4 regions of the Paenibacillus sp. 10L310 genome follow, and region 1 is predicted to be linked to each of the others. Evidence: riboswitches for the same ligand, from Rfam matches in the RefSeq annotation. Region 1 holds a riboswitch; each other region holds the start of a gene.
The links. A riboswitch is a leader RNA that binds a small molecule or an ion and turns the genes downstream of it on or off. The one in region 1 is predicted to bind thiamine pyrophosphate.
Positions count from the first base shown of each region.

Region 2: linked by a shared signal. The riboswitch ahead of AC1DE7_RS29535 (ABC transporter substrate-binding protein) and the one ahead of AC1DE7_RS09700 (thiamine phosphate synthase) in region 1 are both predicted to bind thiamine pyrophosphate.
Region 3: linked by a shared signal. The riboswitch ahead of tenA (thiaminase II) and the one ahead of AC1DE7_RS09700 (thiamine phosphate synthase) in region 1 are both predicted to bind thiamine pyrophosphate.
Region 4: linked by a shared signal. The riboswitch ahead of thiC (phosphomethylpyrimidine synthase ThiC) and the one ahead of AC1DE7_RS09700 (thiamine phosphate synthase) in region 1 are both predicted to bind thiamine pyrophosphate.

Region 1 is NZ_JBFTKC010000003.1:159,209-163,426, reverse strand. Features, by position in the region: gene AC1DE7_RS09710 (hypothetical protein) at 1-138, shown strand, start outside; gene AC1DE7_RS09705 (ABC-F family ATP-binding cassette domain-containing protein) at 277-1,827, shown strand; TPP riboswitch at 1,903-2,012, shown strand; gene AC1DE7_RS09700 (thiamine phosphate synthase) at 2,239-2,901, shown strand; gene thiO (glycine oxidase ThiO) at 2,919-4,091, shown strand; gene thiS (sulfur carrier protein ThiS) at 4,088-4,218, shown strand, end outside.
Region 2 is NZ_JBFTKC010000027.1:36,932-41,149, reverse strand. Features, by position in the region: gene AC1DE7_RS29545 (ABC transporter permease) at 1-132, opposite strand, end outside; gene AC1DE7_RS29540 (thiamine-binding protein) at 132-422, opposite strand; gene AC1DE7_RS29535 (ABC transporter substrate-binding protein) at 647-1,687, opposite strand; TPP riboswitch at 1,994-2,106, opposite strand; gene AC1DE7_RS29530 (NAD-dependent epimerase/dehydratase family protein) at 2,251-2,868, opposite strand; gene AC1DE7_RS29525 (VOC family protein) at 3,023-3,409, opposite strand; gene AC1DE7_RS29520 (DUF2798 domain-containing protein) at 3,584-4,093, shown strand.
Region 3 is NZ_JBFTKC010000009.1:74,264-78,481, forward strand. Features, by position in the region: gene AC1DE7_RS19315 (nucleotidyltransferase domain-containing protein) at 78-1,160, opposite strand; gene tenA (thiaminase II) at 1,357-2,019, opposite strand; TPP riboswitch at 2,132-2,229, opposite strand; gene AC1DE7_RS19325 (endo-1,4-beta-xylanase) at 2,435-4,218, opposite strand, start outside.
Region 4 is NZ_JBFTKC010000018.1:57,701-61,918, reverse strand. Features, by position in the region: gene AC1DE7_RS26190 (alpha/beta hydrolase) at 1-336, opposite strand, end outside; gene AC1DE7_RS26185 (IclR family transcriptional regulator) at 696-1,439, shown strand; TPP riboswitch at 1,589-1,702, shown strand; gene thiC (phosphomethylpyrimidine synthase ThiC) at 2,087-3,904, shown strand.

The DNA of each region.
Region 1 (4,218 bases):
GGGGTAGATTCTTTAACGGGTATCAAGTACTATTACCCCTCCACATGTGGTAATGGTTACCGTGCTGAAGAGGTGTTTACAGACGCAAGACAAGCAGCTGCACAAGGCTATTTTGAATATAAATGCTCTAATCGTTAGGGTAGCCTGTATGATAAAATCATGTAAGAGGTTCCTGAACTGTTTACATTACTTTCAGAAAAGACGGGACCTGTGCTAGAATAGGGTTTCGGAACAATAACAAAAGTAATGTCTAATAGATAGGAGCAACCTCATCTTATGAGTTTATTGTCAGTAGAGAACGTAAGTCACAATTTTGGAGATCGCACGTTATTTAAAAATGTATCGTTTCGTTTACTTGCCGGAGAGCGCGTAGGACTTGTTGGTGCCAATGGTGTGGGTAAATCCACATTAATGAACATCCTTACCGGTAAATTGCTTAAAGATAGTGGAAAAGTGGAATGGACACCTAAGGTCCGTTATGGATATCTGGATCAGCACACGAAGCTTACCCCAGGCAAAACCATTCGTGACGTTCTTAAAGATGCATTCCTTCCGTTGCTTGAATTAGAAAAAGAAATGATGAATATAACGGACCAGATGGCAGATGCAGATCCAGATAAGCTGGAGCAGTTGCTGGAAGAGATGGGCGATATTCAGGAACAACTGGAACAGGGCGACTTTTATCTGATTGACGTAAAAGTGGAAGAGATGGCCAATGGACTTGGTTTGTCCGCAATTGGTCTGGATCGGGATGTCGCAGCTCTAAGTGGTGGACAACGTACCAAGGTGCTTCTGGCCAAGCTTCTGCTTGAGAAACCTACAGCTCTTTTGCTGGATGAGCCGACCAACTATCTGGATGTAGAACACATTGAATGGTTGTCACGTTACCTGAAGGACTACCCTCATGCGTTTCTTTTAATCTCCCATGACACGGAATTCATGAATGAAGTCGTAAATGTCATTTATCATTTGGAATTTGCCAAATTAACGAGATATGCAGCGAACTATAACAAGTTCCTCGAGATGGCTGATATGAATAAAGCCCAGCATATTGATGCGTACGAGAAGCAGCAAGAGTACATCAAGAAGCAGGAAGATTTCATTCAGCGTAACAAGGCACGTGCTTCAACTTCTGGTCGAGCGAAGAGCCGGGAGAAGCAACTGGACAGAATTGAACGTATTGATCGTCCAGATGAAGCGGCCAAACCAACGTTCAAATTCAAGGATGCCCGCGCGAGCAGCAAAACGGTCTTTGAGGGCATTGATTTTGAAATTGGATATACGTATCCTTTGCTGCCTAAAATGACAATGACAATTGAACGTGGTGAAAAAATTGCCATCGTAGGTTGTAATGGTGTGGGTAAATCAACACTGCTGAAAACCATCCTGGGAAAAATATCTCCACTCAGTGGAAAGACTTTCTTGGGCGATTATCTCGAAACGGCCTATTTTGAGCAGGAAGTTCGTGCTGGGAATATCACGCCGATTGAGGATGTCTGGAATGAGTTTTCACATTTGACCCAGAATGAGGTCCGGGGTCATCTCGCTCGCTGCGGGTTGAAAAATGAGCACATTACCCGTCCGCTTAACATGCTGAGTGGTGGAGAGCAAGCCAAGGTTCGTCTATGCAAACTCTTGATGCGTGAAAGCAACTGGATTCTATTCGATGAGCCGACGAACCATTTGGATGTCACAGCTAAAGCTGAGTTACAGCGTGCCTTGCAAGAATTCAAGGGAACGGTGTTGCTGGTATCTCATGAACCTGATTTCTACGAGGGTTGGGTTACCAAAACATGGAATGTTGAAGAATGGTCTGAGAAAAACTAGACAATTCAAGCAACGCTTAATAGAAATGAACGGTGACAAAAAAATCCTTCTATGGTAACATAGGCTACAACTTCATATGAACACTAGGGGGGCCGCACGATGTGGCTGAGATGGAAGAATGCGATTCCGGACCCTTTGCACCTGATCTGGATCATACCAGCGTAGGGAAGTGGCGAGCGCGTTTCAGTGAATGACGTGAGCAAACGGCAATTCGAAAGAATTCAACCGTCTTGCTTAGTAAATTGAAACATGCAGTTGCGTGTATAACGTTATGGCTATAAGGTCTATAGCTTTATTGCACGAAATGAACTGTATGTATCAGTCAGTCATCTGGTCCTATAATTAATACGCAGCCACTCCCCTACGGGAGTGGCTTTTTTGTGTTTTCATAGCATTCACGCATGGAAGGAGATGAAAAGTACGGTAATTTCTCATGAACGTGTACACGGATCATTTGAACTGCATGTTGTATCTACGGGTGTAGGGAATCAAGCATCTTTTGTAAAAGCTGCAAAGGACGTTTGGCCATGGGTGGACTACATCCATATACGAGAGAAACAACTCTCGTGGCAACAAAAGATCGGTTGGGCTGAAAGTCTGCGTGGTGTTGGCGTTCCGTCTTGTCGCATCGTTATCAATGGTTCAGAGCTGCCTTCACAGAATGACATCTATGGCGGTGTACATTGGGGGCAAGATGCGATACGTAACTACAACCCTGCTGTTATAAGCAATGTCCAGCGAATTCGTCTGGGTGTATCTGTTCATTCAATCGATGAGGCAAAAATCGCTGAAGAACGGGGAGCCGATTACCTTTTCTTCGGGCATGTCTACTCAACCAACAGTAAGCCTGATCTTGAACCAAGAGGATTATATGCTCTGGCTGAAGTGTGCTCTGGTGTCTCCATTCCTGTCATGGCGATTGGGGGCATCGAACCGGGAAACATTCACGCTATTCGCTCTGCAGGCTCACAGGGAGTCGCTGTGATTTCGAATGTATGGGCGAGCGATTCCCCGGATCGGGCCGCTGAATCATTAAGGCAGGCTATCGTTGCTACAGAAAGTTTGAGCCGCTGAATCAAGGAGATGAGAGGATGAAAAAGATCATTACTGATAGACCGGATAAGATTTATGCAGAAACGATTATTGTAGGCGGAGGCGTTGTTGGATGTGCCATTGCGTATGAGCTTGCTTCCCATGGACAGGATGTGCTGTTACTGGAGCGTTCGGCGATTGCAGGAGGGACTTCTTGCGCAGCGGCTGGGATGCTGGCAGCAGACAGTGAGGATTTTGCTCATCCTTTGATGGCTAAGCTTGCCAGGCAGAGCAGGCAGTTACTTATCGAGCAACAGGTGCTAATGGCTACACTCAGTGAGATAGAGACTGGTCTGCAACGCCAGGGATTCCTAACTCCTTTTCGTTCATACAGTGAATTAAGTAGTTATAAGGACAATCGGAAGTCTGCGTTGTCTGCTTCTGCTGATGAGGTGTGGTGGGACCGTTCCGTTGTGCAACAGGAGGCATCATGGCTTAACAGAGATACGTATGGAGCCTACTACAGACCTTACGAGAGTGAAATTCTTCCAGTCCATCTAACGAAGGCATATGCTGAATCCGCTCAAGCATTGGGAGCACGGGTTATGGAGGACATACAGGATATACGTGTGCAAGCAAACGAACACGGCGTGCAGGGGATCACCACATCGATCGGTGAGATGAAATGCAAACAGGTCATTATAGCGGCTGGATTACAGAGTGAAGAGTTGATGAGACATGTGAATCTGAGCTTGCCTGTGTGGTCGGTAAAAGGTGAAATAGCCGCCGTTCAGTTCTCAGATGAACATGCAGGGTACAGACCTGATAGAACGGTGTATGCAGAGGATATCTATATTGTTCCCAAAGCCAATGGAGAGGTTTGGCTTGGGGCAACCAGTCTGCCAGGCAGAACGGATTTGAACGTTTCTGTACAGGGTGTTCAGAAGCTGCTAACAGCGGCTACCCACTGGGTACCTGGGATGAAGGAAGCGCAATTTATACGAGCGTGGGCAGGCGTAAGACCGGCAACTCCCGATGGACTGCCTTATATAGGTGCTTGCAAGAGTATACCCGGGTTGTTTGCCGCCTTTGGACATTACCGCAACGGTATCTTGCTTAGTGCGATAACAGGCAGGCTTATCGCTGAGTTGCTCGCTGGCAAAAGCTCAGAAGAACTCGGAATTGAGGCGCTGAGCCCTGAGCGATTGAACAGAAAGGGAGTGGTGCAGTGAATATCATCGTTAATGGTCAACGGATGGAGATTGAAGACAGATTGAATCGTGTGGATAAATTACTCCAATCTTTTGATTTGCAAGTCAAGACTGTAGTTGTAGAGCTGAACAAGCATATTTTAACCCG
Region 2 (4,218 bases), on a different contig from region 1:
GCGGGCGATGTCGGACGGTGCAGGCAGCATCCATTTCTCAATATGGAAGAGGGAGACGGCTCCCTGCCATATCGCTATAAAGAGAATAACCGCCACAATGGGCGGCCATACACTTTTGAAATAGGCAGGCATTAGCGATACTTCTCCGTCAGGGTATCCATGCTGAAGCCAGTAGGGCTATGGGCGATTTTGATCTGGGAGATGATGCTTGGGCTGCCAGCCTCCACAAGTACCTCGTGCATTTTACGTACAACTTCCAGCAGTTCCTCCAGTTCACCTTCCATCGTTGTGTCGAGCGCATTCACCTGATACTTCAAGCCAGATTGCTGAATAACTTCAATGGCTCGATCAACGTAAGGATAAGAGTTCTCGCCATTTGGCGTTTTCGGGATAACCTGAATACTAAGTAGTGTGCTTGCCATGAGAGATCACGGCTCCTTTCGTGATATATAAAATGAACTAATGACTGTTACACTTGCCACTTCGATGACAGAATAACCTTCCAATCGCTGTTATCCCCAGATTTTTTTGATTCCCTTTCTCTAAAGGGAAAATCCGGTGATAAAGGCGACCGCTTCGCTTTTTCACGTTATTTCTGTCCTCTCCGTCCTCGTGTAAAATTTAAGTTCGTTTTATATGAGAAATTTTATTGGGGTAAGAACTCGTTCGTATATGCCTTGCTCACATCGATCTGTTCATCCAGCAGTTTTTTGCTAAACATCCAGTCGGTGTAGTTCTGCCACACTTCCTGCTTTTGCTCACCCCAGCGTGGGGCGTCATCTGTGTACTTTGGACTAAGCCATTTCTGGCTTGCCAGTACCAAGTCTTTATCCAGATCCGGTACGGCCTTGATCAGAATGTTGGCTGCGTCTTCGGGATGATCAATTGCGTATTGATATCCTTCTGAAGTGGCTTTCAGGAATGCTTTCACCAACTCAGGGTCGTTTTGGATCGTCTGCTCGTTTGTTACTAGTACAGGCGTGTAGTAATCCAATGCATCTGAATAATCCTTCACATATAACATGTCGATCGGTTCCCCGCGCAGTTCGGCTTCAATACCCGTCCAAGCGTAGAAAATCCATGCAAAATCAATGTCTCGTTTCACTGCGGTGAAAAAGTCGGCGTCACCCATGTTAATGTTTTTCACTTTGGATACATCGGCTCCGTCGCCTTCCATAATGGATTGCATCACGGCTTCTTCGACTGGGGAACCCCAACCGCCATAGGTTTTACCTTCAAAATCTTTCGGTGACTTGATATTCCGATCCGCCGGAGCAGCGAAACCAGATGTATTATGCTGAATAACTGCTGCGATGGAGACCAATGGAACACCCTGTGTGCGGGCTTGAGTTACACTCTCCTGATAACTTACGCCAAAAGGCACTTCATTGGAGGCAACCATTGTATCTGCGCCACCGGCACCTGGTTGTACAATCTCCACGTTCAAGCCTTCGGCTTTATAAAAACCTTGATCTACAGCTGCATACAGGCCTGTATGATTCGTATTTGGTGTCCAGTCGAGCACCACTTTAATATCTTTCAGGGCGGCAGTGTCACCTTCGTTGCTGCTTTCCGTATTTGTGTTGCCGTTCTGCCCAGCTGGGGCAGCTTCTTTGCCACCACATGCGGCTACAGTCACCATAAGCACGCACAAGAGCAACAATCCCATCGTTTTACGCCATTTCATCTGTGGTCTCTCCTTCGGTATGTCCGGCCGATTGGCACGGGGTACTCCTTGGCTTCATATCCAATCATCTTGCATAAATCGACAGATTTATACCAGTTGAGATCCGGATGACGTTATTTTTGAACAAGTAAAACGTCCATCGATGTCATTCAAGGAAGCCAGACTGCGCTTAGCGGCAGTTTTTCTTGCAATATCAGGAAGGTGATGCTTCCAAACTTATACTTTCTGATAGTAACAAAAAAAGCGCCCCGTATTCCGGGACGCGTGCAGGCGTTAGAGAGGTGGCGTTCAGCCATAGGGCTGTGCCATTTCGATATACTCCGATTCCTACGCTGGCATGATCCAGATCAGGTCTAAGGGTTAGTATCTTGGTGGGATACACTCTCAGCCGGCCAATTCCGACTCCCCTGGGAAACTATGAAGTTACGGGCATTACTAGGTGTAATTATAGGCCAGCGGGTGGAACGTGTCCAGTCATGAACTGGATAGGGACACGTATAAGTTATCAAACAGGCCGTTATACATATGTATAACAGCCTGTTTGGATGTGTTATTTTCAATAATTATCGTGGGGAATCATATAAGGCAATCTGACTGAGTGCAAAAGCATCGGATTTTGGGTCATAACCTACCTGTTTCTGAGTGTTTTCCAGATTTAATCGTTTAAACCGATTATTCGAGATCCCATGCAGTATGGTGAAGGGTTCCAGATCGGTAGTTGTAATTGCTTTGAACATCAAATCACACAAGTCAGCCGGACTAATATACGCGCTCATATCCCTTGCCTCCAGCACGGGTCCGTCCGGTTGAAAATCATCATATGCACCTATACGTATTGCTACACTTTGTAAACCTTCGGTATACGCAAAATAGGAAGCGAGCGATTCTCCAAAACATTTGCTAACCCCGTACAAATTCCGTGGACGTGTTGGCATGTCCGGATAGACTTGAGCATCAATGGGATACCCCTCAATCGTCTGTGCACTGCTTGCAAGAATGACTCTTCGTACACCTTGGTCTTTAGCTGCACGGAATACATTAAATGTACCTTTGATATTGATGTCCAACAACGATTCATAAAATCCGGCATTCGGGGAAGGATCTCCAGCCAGATGTACAACCACATCCATGCCTTCGCAAGCACGCTGACAGGCTTCGGGGTCTGTCACATCCAGTGTCATGATCTCATGGCTGGTCCCTTGATACGTATGCAGTCTGTCGATATTTAAATCCGTTAGTCGCAGGCGAAATGCTTCTGCAAGTGTTGGGACAAGTCACGTCCAATTTTTCCGGCTGCGCCAGTAATTAAAATGTTCATGAAATCAGCTCCAATTCTTAGCGCTGGAAGAACTCAATCCATTCCTTTTCAGGTCCATAGATGAAGAAATAGCGGTAACCGTTAGGCAGTGTGATAATCTCTCCGTCGATAAATTCGGCTTCGGTGGATTGAATGCGTTTGTACTCAGAATCAAGATCATCCACGTGGATCGCAAAATGGTGCACCGTACCTTCAGAAGGTAGCTTGTCGCTGTATCCTTGAATTAACTCAATCTCAGTCTCATTACTTCCATTGAAGCCAAGGAAGGCAAGCTGAATGACGCCGTTGGTATGGGTCACCCGGTCTTTCAATTCAAGACCAACGATCTCCGTGTAGAAACGCAGCGTGGTCTCCAGATCACGAACGGCAATGCCGACGTGGTCAATGCGCTTTTGAAAACTCACAATCAAAAACCTCCTTATGTAGTGAATGTTTCTACCATTTTAAGGGATATCATAGAGCTGTACTACATGGTTGTCAAATCCAATTTTAAAATGGAAAAATCATAATTGTTCACAAAATGTTCACTTATGTGAAGGGTTTCCTCATCTCTATAATTACGAAGGTAAACAGAGAGGATGAGAGAATTGCCAACCAGCAAGAAGGAACAAATTATTTTCGGATTAATGATGTGTATAGGAATGGTCTTGGTCATGATGTTCTTCAATCTATGGCACAGTGGGTTACTCGGCAAGATGTCCCCGCTTGAAATACTGCTTCAATTCATATTATGTTTTGTCATCGCGTTTCTGGTGGAGTCTTTCATTGTTGGCCCTGTGGCGAGAAAGATTGCATTCTCTTTGCCCTTTGACAAGTCCTACAAGATTCTGGGTGTGCTCGTCATGTCATTTTTCATGGTGATTGGCATGGTTCTGATCATGTCCATGTATGGAATGATCTCGGCATATCTCGCTGATCAATTAAGTGGGTCATCCGTACTCCGTACGTATCTCCATACCATTGCTCGTAACTTCAGCCTTGCGCTTCCATATCAGTTGATCGTTCTGGGACCACTCGTCCGATATGTATTCGGTAAGTTCATCAAGGATAACGGGCCCGTAATGCCTGTCGTTAATAAAAGTGTGTGATTTGGTTGACCATAAGTATTTCCTGGGCAATCTTGTGCAAATGAATAGATATTATTCTCACCTTTAATGAAAGGTGATGAGAGAGGCAAAACAGCGCTAACGAATCGAGGACACCTTATTAGGCA
Region 3 (4,218 bases), on a different contig from region 1:
AATTATTTAATCAAAAGCAGATGATTACATTGTTTACAGTCCGTTTCCACGGGCTTATTACCAACTGGGATGTAAGGTCAATGATTCATATAATGTGCATATAGTTGCTCGAAGGTTGTAAAACGTTCGACTGTTCTGCCGACCTTATCATACTCTTCTAGATAATCATCCATCACTTCAAGGAGCTTCTCTTTCATAACTGGTAAATTATTTGCATCAAAGTACCGCATAAGATCATATTTCTTGGTGCCTTTCTCCATGGCCATTTCATCAAGATATCCATGTGCTCCAAAGGCCGAAAGAAAGACGTAGGAAGCATCGTTCGCTGTAACACCGTTCAAAATTTTATTACGGTAGTTGCACCACAATTCTTCATATGTTCCCCTCAGATTATCAAAGGTCGGAGCCGGTTTAACAATGAAGTTATCACACATCGTGCTATGTAACCTCGTAACGCTATTCAACATATTAAAAGATGTTATTCGAATATCTTCAATGGTATGAGCTTCGATGATTGACATGTATAAGGATTCGAGATCATCTGGAACATAGCGAAACGAGCGTATCTCTTCCAAATATCGCTTGATCCCTCGTTTGATACACGTGTTATTCATACTCACCAAGGCATTGACGAGATTGTACAGAACGCCAGCAGATGCATATCGCACTGAACCGATATCTTCACCAAGCATCGTATCGCTGTATGCTTGCTTAGCCAGATCAATCCATTTATTTGCTCGATTAAGACACACTTCTCCTATCGGATTCGCAAGTGCATCAAGAGCTTTTTGCTGGAAGTTGTTCAATTTCTCCAAATCCTCAGGCTTTGCATAGTAGAGTATTTTCAGGTCGGTTAGGCTCGATACGTTGGGACTCTCCAAGGTGGATTGCTCTTGTATTCTTGAATCCCATGGCGTGCAATAGATGTCATACCCAACATCGTCCAAGATGAAGCAGTCAGATATTTCCCATCCCTTTTCTGTATTATTAATGATAATTAAATCAAGATCGCTCTTCTCGTGAAAGTCCTCGGTGCTAAATGAACCAGTAAGCCCAATAATGGCGATATCATCTAGAAAATCTCTTTTTACGCGTTCAATCACCATGTTAATGAGCAGTTCATTTTTGTCCAGCAGCTTCTTTTTTATGATTTCGTTCATTCGTTACCCCTCTTTGTATGGTCCGGCCGTCCTTTATCACAACAACCTTAACTTGAGTCTATCGATTTAGAGGTGCGGTTACTATGTATAAGATGACTTAAGTCATCTTTGCACAAAATCCGCTAAACCGTCGATACGACGAGTTAGCGGATTTCATTAGTTCCTTGATTAGCTGCTCTCTACTTTACCAGTGAACTCAAGGCTCCAGCTTCCATGACATTTCCCAAAAATCAAGCTCAAAGCGACTGCACATCACGAAAATATCCTCCATCCGTTGGTACGTTTTCTCGCTACAATCTTCTAATAGCTTATCCGTTAACGTCACAAGGGATTGATTGTTGCTGTTGTATTCAGAGGAAGCATATCCTGTGATCCACTCTCCGTAAAAAGGATGCTCAGCTGCACCTGGCTTTTGGGCAAGGACTTGACCAATCTCTGCATAGCTCCATGAGCAGGCCAGAATGGATACAAGTACTTCTGCTATGCCACCCGCATGGGAAACAGAGAGCATATAGTTAGTATAGGCTGCATTTTTCAGGGCAGGTTTTACCTGGAAAACATGATCCTCTGTAATTCCTAATCGCTCCATATAAGAACGATGAATTTTCATTTCACCATTCAGGATGTTATCTACGTTTTCACTAAAAAACTGCATCAATTTGGGGTCGTGCGACTTGACGATACCAAGTGCAAATACGCGGGCATAATCGAACAGATACAAGTAGTCTTGCAGCAAATAATAACGAAATTGTTCGACCGTTAAGGAACCATCTCCGATTCCTCTAACAAAGGGATGCTCGAGACATTCCTTCCACACGGGCTGTGCTGCCTGATATAGTCTCTCTGAAATAGTCAACATGTGTTCTCCAATTCATAATGTACGTATGTAAAAACAAAAAAACGAAACATCCATAGGATGTTTCGCAGACAAATACACTAAAACAAGGGGGTTCGCATGAGCTTCCCAAGTACAGCGTTTCATCGTTGCATCCCTACGTTGGCATTATCCAAGTCAGGTAAGGTCGGTTTAACACCCTCTCAGCCGGTTAAGGCTCCCTCGCAAACGGTTGTATGTAGTTGATTACTTTCTTATCCACATAAAAGAAAAAATAACATTCATTTAGTATATCAAGGTCTGTTTAATACAGTCAAGGCAGATTGTATCGCCCTCATCAGCTTGAGTGACGTATGTAAACGATGAAAACCATCACAACAATGGTTGAGTTTTAGCCACTGTTATGATGGTTTCTATTCTTGCAACTACTGCCAATGGTTTAATGCCCGAGTTTGTTCTTTCCCACAAAAGTGAGTATTCCGTACTGGGAAGTGTTTCTCCAGCTCTCATTGGTCGTATCATTCCACTTGGCTACGTTCTGTTTACCTCCACCCTGGTTGTCGTTAATTTGAAGCTCGAAACCGAGAACATTTCCTGTTTTGGGCGTCAATGATTGTAAATGAATTCTGGCTTCTACGAGGTATCCTTTATTCGTTTTCTTCACAGCACTTACAAGGCGTCCGGGTGAGGCACCGCCTGCAAAGGTTCCTACATTGTCTGCACTGATTCTGAACTGGGCATCATCATATTGAAAATACGGTGTGCGCTGGTGATTCTCGTCCAGGAAAATCTCAACCGAATCCTGATCCCATGGGTTGATACTATCTGTAATGATGTTTGGATCAGTGACGTCGATCAGCAGGTATAGATACTCACCTGACCACATTGCGCGAGCCACTGCCTCTGCACCTTCGCTCTGGTTCAACCGTTTTACTTCAAATGGTGCAGCCTTATTCCATGATGTGTCTTTCTTCCCATCAATCTGAACAATCCCTTGCACAGCTTGTGCAGATTTGGGCATAGGGGCGAGTTGAATCACGCCGTATTTGCTTGTATCCTGTTCCTGAGATTGTGTTCGATCATTCCAGTACAGTGGATTATAAGGTTGTGTCCCACTTGAACCGCCATCAGTCACACGGATATCCAATCCGGCTTCATATTCTGATCCGACTTGGATACCACCCCACGGAATGGACAATTCAACCTGATATCCGGCTTTTGTCTCGCGTACACGATATGAACGCTGCTCCACACCCTCAGCTTTGCCCGACCGCTTAATGATTACGTGTCGGTCATCTGCTTCATATGAAGTGGTCTTGCCATTATTGAGATCAACAAAGATATCTACTCTGTCATTCACATCTGCCTTTGCATCCTGTACATCCACGAGGATATACAGGTTACTATGATCCCATAAAGTGCGGAAACTGGCTGATCCCGTAGAGTCACCCTTCAGTGGAGTAGACACCGCTTTGTTCCAGAGCGGATCTTGTGTCTGTTTTTTGATATCCGGTTTACCCGAAAGTGAGACGGCTCTCTGCGTCAACACAGGCAAACTGGATTCATCCACGAGTCCCCAGTATGCCTTTTTGGCCTTCAGGGCTGAATCAAACAGCATAGCCTGGTTGTTGTAAGACTTCTCATCTTGGAGTCCCCATAAGGTAACTGAAGAAATGTGGTCTTTGTGTTTTTTGTACAAATCCAACAGTTCCTTATATCGATACGCCTGCTTTACTGCAACTTCATCGGACATCTCTTCACCAAATGGAATTCCGCTATCCACATCCAGTTCCGTGATCTGAATATCCAATCCAAGTTCGGCGAACATGCTGATCGTTTTTTCAATTTCCTTGATGGGCGGGGATTCCAGGTTATAGTGGGATTGCAAACCCACACCATCGATGAGCCCTTTCTCTTTCAGTCGTTTGACCAACTGATACATATGCTCTCTTTTCTCAGGGATTTCCGTGAAGTATTCGTTGTAATATAATTTGGCATTCGGATCGGCTGCACGAGCGAATTCATAGGTTTTCTCAATATAATCCGGACCAATTAGTTCATAAAAGGGACTTTTACGTAAACCGTTGGCATCACCATTGCTATCCGCAATCGCCTCGTTTACCACATCCCAGGCATAGATCTTACCTTTGTATCGGGTCATGACGGTTTCAACGTAATCCTGAATCCGGGCAAGTAGTAATTCTCGACTCGCAGGGTTACCCT
Region 4 (4,218 bases), on a different contig from region 1:
GTGACTGAAAATAATCGTTTTGCTTGCAGCATTGTCAGCAGGTATATACCATCCCTGCATCGTCCGGCTGCCATCTGCTGCCGGGAACGTGATATCTTCATACTTCATGTTCTTGGCTTGCATCGGATTGGAGAAGACTGGCGCTACCGTTGGATTGGATAATACCCATGCGATATAACCATGCAGTGCAATAAAACAAAACAGTAGAAAAAATACAACGGAGAGCAGCAACGCTACGATAATATGTTTGAACCGAATCAGCCTCGGTGATAGGGAAGAGGGCAGATCGGACACTTTTGTTTGCAGCGGGGCTTCGCTCTGGGATGATTGATACATGAATGCCCCTCCTTTGAAGTTCAGTTGAAGATAACAACGACATGTAAAGAGAATTGCGTCGATTTCAGAGCCTGCTTCAGAGCGATATCTTAATGTAATATATCTTTATCGTATGTTCCAATATAGTCAAAGTCAATTGATTGAGGGCATTTGTTACGCAATTGTTATATAGTTCTTAAGATATATGGGTAACATTACCTTAGTGTGTAAATTACAGGGGATTAAGTCTTATAAAAAGGAAAAATTTTCAGGTTGGCCTATTTTGATTTTGGCTCTTTTTGGTTTACAGATGAGACCGTTTCTCATATAATTTATGTAACCAAGTTTCATGTGATGAAACATGAGGAGGGCATTATGCCATGGAAGATCGCAAGTTAACCGTCCGGGCTGTGGAACGGGCGCTGGATATATTATTATGTTTTACCACACGCAGTGATCTGGGACTCACCGAAATTGCCAGCCAGATCGGCCTGCACAAAAGTACAGTCCACCGCTTGATGGCTACGCTGGAGGATCGAGGGTTCGTGATCCGCGATGCAGCAACAGAGAAGTACCGACTTGGCATCCGAATCTGGGAGCTGTCAGCTCATATGTCCCGCAGTGATGATCCCGCTATTCTGCTGTTGCCTGCGATGGAGCGACTGAGAGATCGATTGGGGGAGACCGTGAGTCTGTACCTGCGTGATGGCAGTGAACGGATTCGGATTCAGGCTGTGCAAAGTGATCAGGCGATTCGCCGAGTTGCCCCCGTTGGTGTTAGACTGCCGCTGTCTGTGGGCGCTTCCAGCAAAGTCCTGATGGCGTTTGCCACGGACGAGGATCGTGAAGAACTGATGAACGGGCCGGAATGGCCGGTGTTTATTGATCCCGCGGTGTATTTAGCGCAGATGGGAGATATCCGGGATAACGGATATGCCACAAGTTATGAGGAACGTGAGCCGGGAGCTGCCGCGGTATCTGTACCGATTATGGATCGCAGAGGCAATATTGCAGCTGCGCTCTCGGTCTCAGGACCTGTCAGTCGACTCTCGCAGGAGACATTGCATGAATACGCACCTGTGTTGAAGGATGCTGCTACGCAAATGGGGCTCATGTTATCCTGATGTTGATGTAAGTTTTTTCTCCAATAGAGTTTGATCATTTGGAATATAAAGGTTGTTTTTATGTTCCGGTTGCGCTACTCTGTAATGGACGGCCCAACGGGGCCAGCTTCATTGAATATGAACGGCGGCTTATGTAAGCCGCAACTTATTAACGTTACTGGGGGAGTCCGAATTGTCCGGACTGAGACGGAATCGCATGAGATTCCGGACCCTTTGCACCTGATCTGGATCATACCAGCGTAGGGAAGTAATCGGCGATATGACCACAACCACCACATGATGTGACCCTTGTAGGGCTCTGTTAAGGAGCTGATTGAAGGTGCATTATTGGTGATGGACATAAAAGTCGGTTCCTTCGGGGACCGGCTTTTTTATATACAGGGAACGGGCGATATAGCGCGGATTTTATGGGCCTCTTTTTCGATAACCTGCGGAAGTGGGCTTGGATGAGGAGGGAAGTCTTATAGATCGATGATCTGTGGCAGCCTCCGTCTGTTGTTAACTGTACATGAAAAGTGTCTCCCCTGGTCTGGTGTAGGATCGCTCTTTCTTCTCTGCATTGCGCATGATTTGGGACAGGTACGTAAGCGAGCTAATGATGAAACCAACCAAACAAGCGACGAACACTGAGGAGGAGACAAGCGAACATGAGTACAGGAAATCAAACGGGACAACAAGCGACGGAGCAGGGACATAACGATCAGCAGGTGGAAAAAGAAACAGGAGCGGCCGGACGGGTTCAGCCCTTTCCGGGCAGCCGCAAAGTCTACATTCAGGGCTCACGGCCGGACATTGCTGTACCGGAACGTGAGATAGCCCTTCATGACACGAATACTCCCCAAGGGGTGGAGCATAACGAACCGCTGCGTGTCTACGATACGAGCGGCCCCATGACCGATCCCGCATTTCATGCGGATATCCGTGCAGGTTTGCCAGCTCTGCGCACCCGTTGGATCACAGAGCGTGGCGATGTCGAAGCTTACCAAGGCCGTACAGTTAAACCGGAGGATAACGGACTAAAGCCCGGAGGGAAGAGAGCTGGCGCTGAAGAGTACCCCGGATTACGAGGCAAACCGCTGCGAGCACAGCCAGGACGCTGTGTGACCCAGATGCATTATGCGAGGCAGGGAGTCATTACGGCAGAGATGGAGTTTGCCGCCATTCGTGAAGGCGTGGAACCGGAATTTGTGCGGCAGGAGCTGGCGAGTGGACGGGCCATTCTGCCATCCAACATCAATCACCCGGAGAGTGAGCCGATGTTGATCGGTCGTCATTTTCACGTGAAGATCAATGCCAACATAGGTAACTCTGCTGTATCTTCTTCCATTGAGGAAGAGGTGGAGAAGATGACCTGGGCGGTACGATGGGGATCGGATACGGTGATGGATCTGTCCACAGGCAAAAACATTCATACCACCCGGGAATGGATTATCCGCAATTCACCTGTGCCGATTGGTACGGTGCCGCTGTATCAGGCGCTGGAGAAGGTGAATGGCGAAGCGGAAGCGCTGACCTGGGAGTTGTACCGTGACACACTCATTGAGCAGGCAGAGCAGGGCGTGGACTACTTTACGATTCATGCAGGTGTACTGCTGCGTTATATCCCCATGACCGCCAAGCGGATGACAGGCATTGTGTCTCGAGGTGGGTCCATTATGGCAGCATGGTGCCTTGCGCATCATCAGGAGAATTTTTTGTACACCCATTTTGAAGAAATCTGCGAGATTATGAAAAGGTATGATGTGGCGTTTTCGCTGGGAGATGGACTTCGTCCAGGCAGTATCTACGATGCGAATGACGAAGCTCAGATGGCGGAACTGGCTACGCTTGGGGAACTGACGCAGATCGCATGGAAGCATGATGTGCAGGTGATGATCGAAGGCCCGGGTCATGTGCCGATGCATAAGATCAAGGAGAATGTGGACTTGCAGATGGAGATCTGTAAAGAAGCACCGTTCTACACACTTGGGCCGCTAACGACCGACATTGCGCCAGGATATGATCACATCACATCCGCCATTGGTGCGGCCATGATTGGCTGGTTCGGCACGTCCATGCTCTGTTATGTTACGCCAAAAGAACATTTGGGCCTGCCCAACAAGGATGATGTGCGGGAAGGGGTCATCGCCTACAAGATCGCAGCTCATGCCGCCGATCTGGCGAAAGGCCATCCGCGTGCTCAACGCCGCGATGACGCATTGTCCAAGGCACGCTTTGAGTTCCGCTGGCGGGACCAGTTCAACCTGTCACTGGACCCGGAACGGGCATTATCCTACCATGACGAGACGCTGCCAGCAGAAGGGGCCAAGGAAGCTCATTTCTGCTCCATGTGCGGACCAAAGTTCTGTAGCATGCGCATTACGCAGGACATTCGTGCCTTTGCCGCAGACAAAGGGTTGTCCGAGAATGAGGCTGTAGCTGCCGGGATGCAGGAAAAGGCCGAGGAATATCGGACACGCTCCTAGGCGCCGGTACAGCGCAAGCTGGGCAGTCTGAAATAGAGATAAAGCCGTTTCTCTCTGTCATTGCAGAGAAGAACGGCTTTTTTTAGTTTTATGTCATGTATGTATTCTTAACCATACTCAGCCTTTATCAGAATTAGCTTTGTGATTAAGTGTGGTCCATATCTTATACAGAATTCCTGCGATAACGAATAAAAGAGCATCACTGAGTTTTGGTGCTCCTCCGTATAGAAATGCGGAACAGGAAAAACCTACTATAAACAGTAAAACAATATAGAGGAATCGCATATTAGTTCACCTCGTTAATTTGTGGTGTT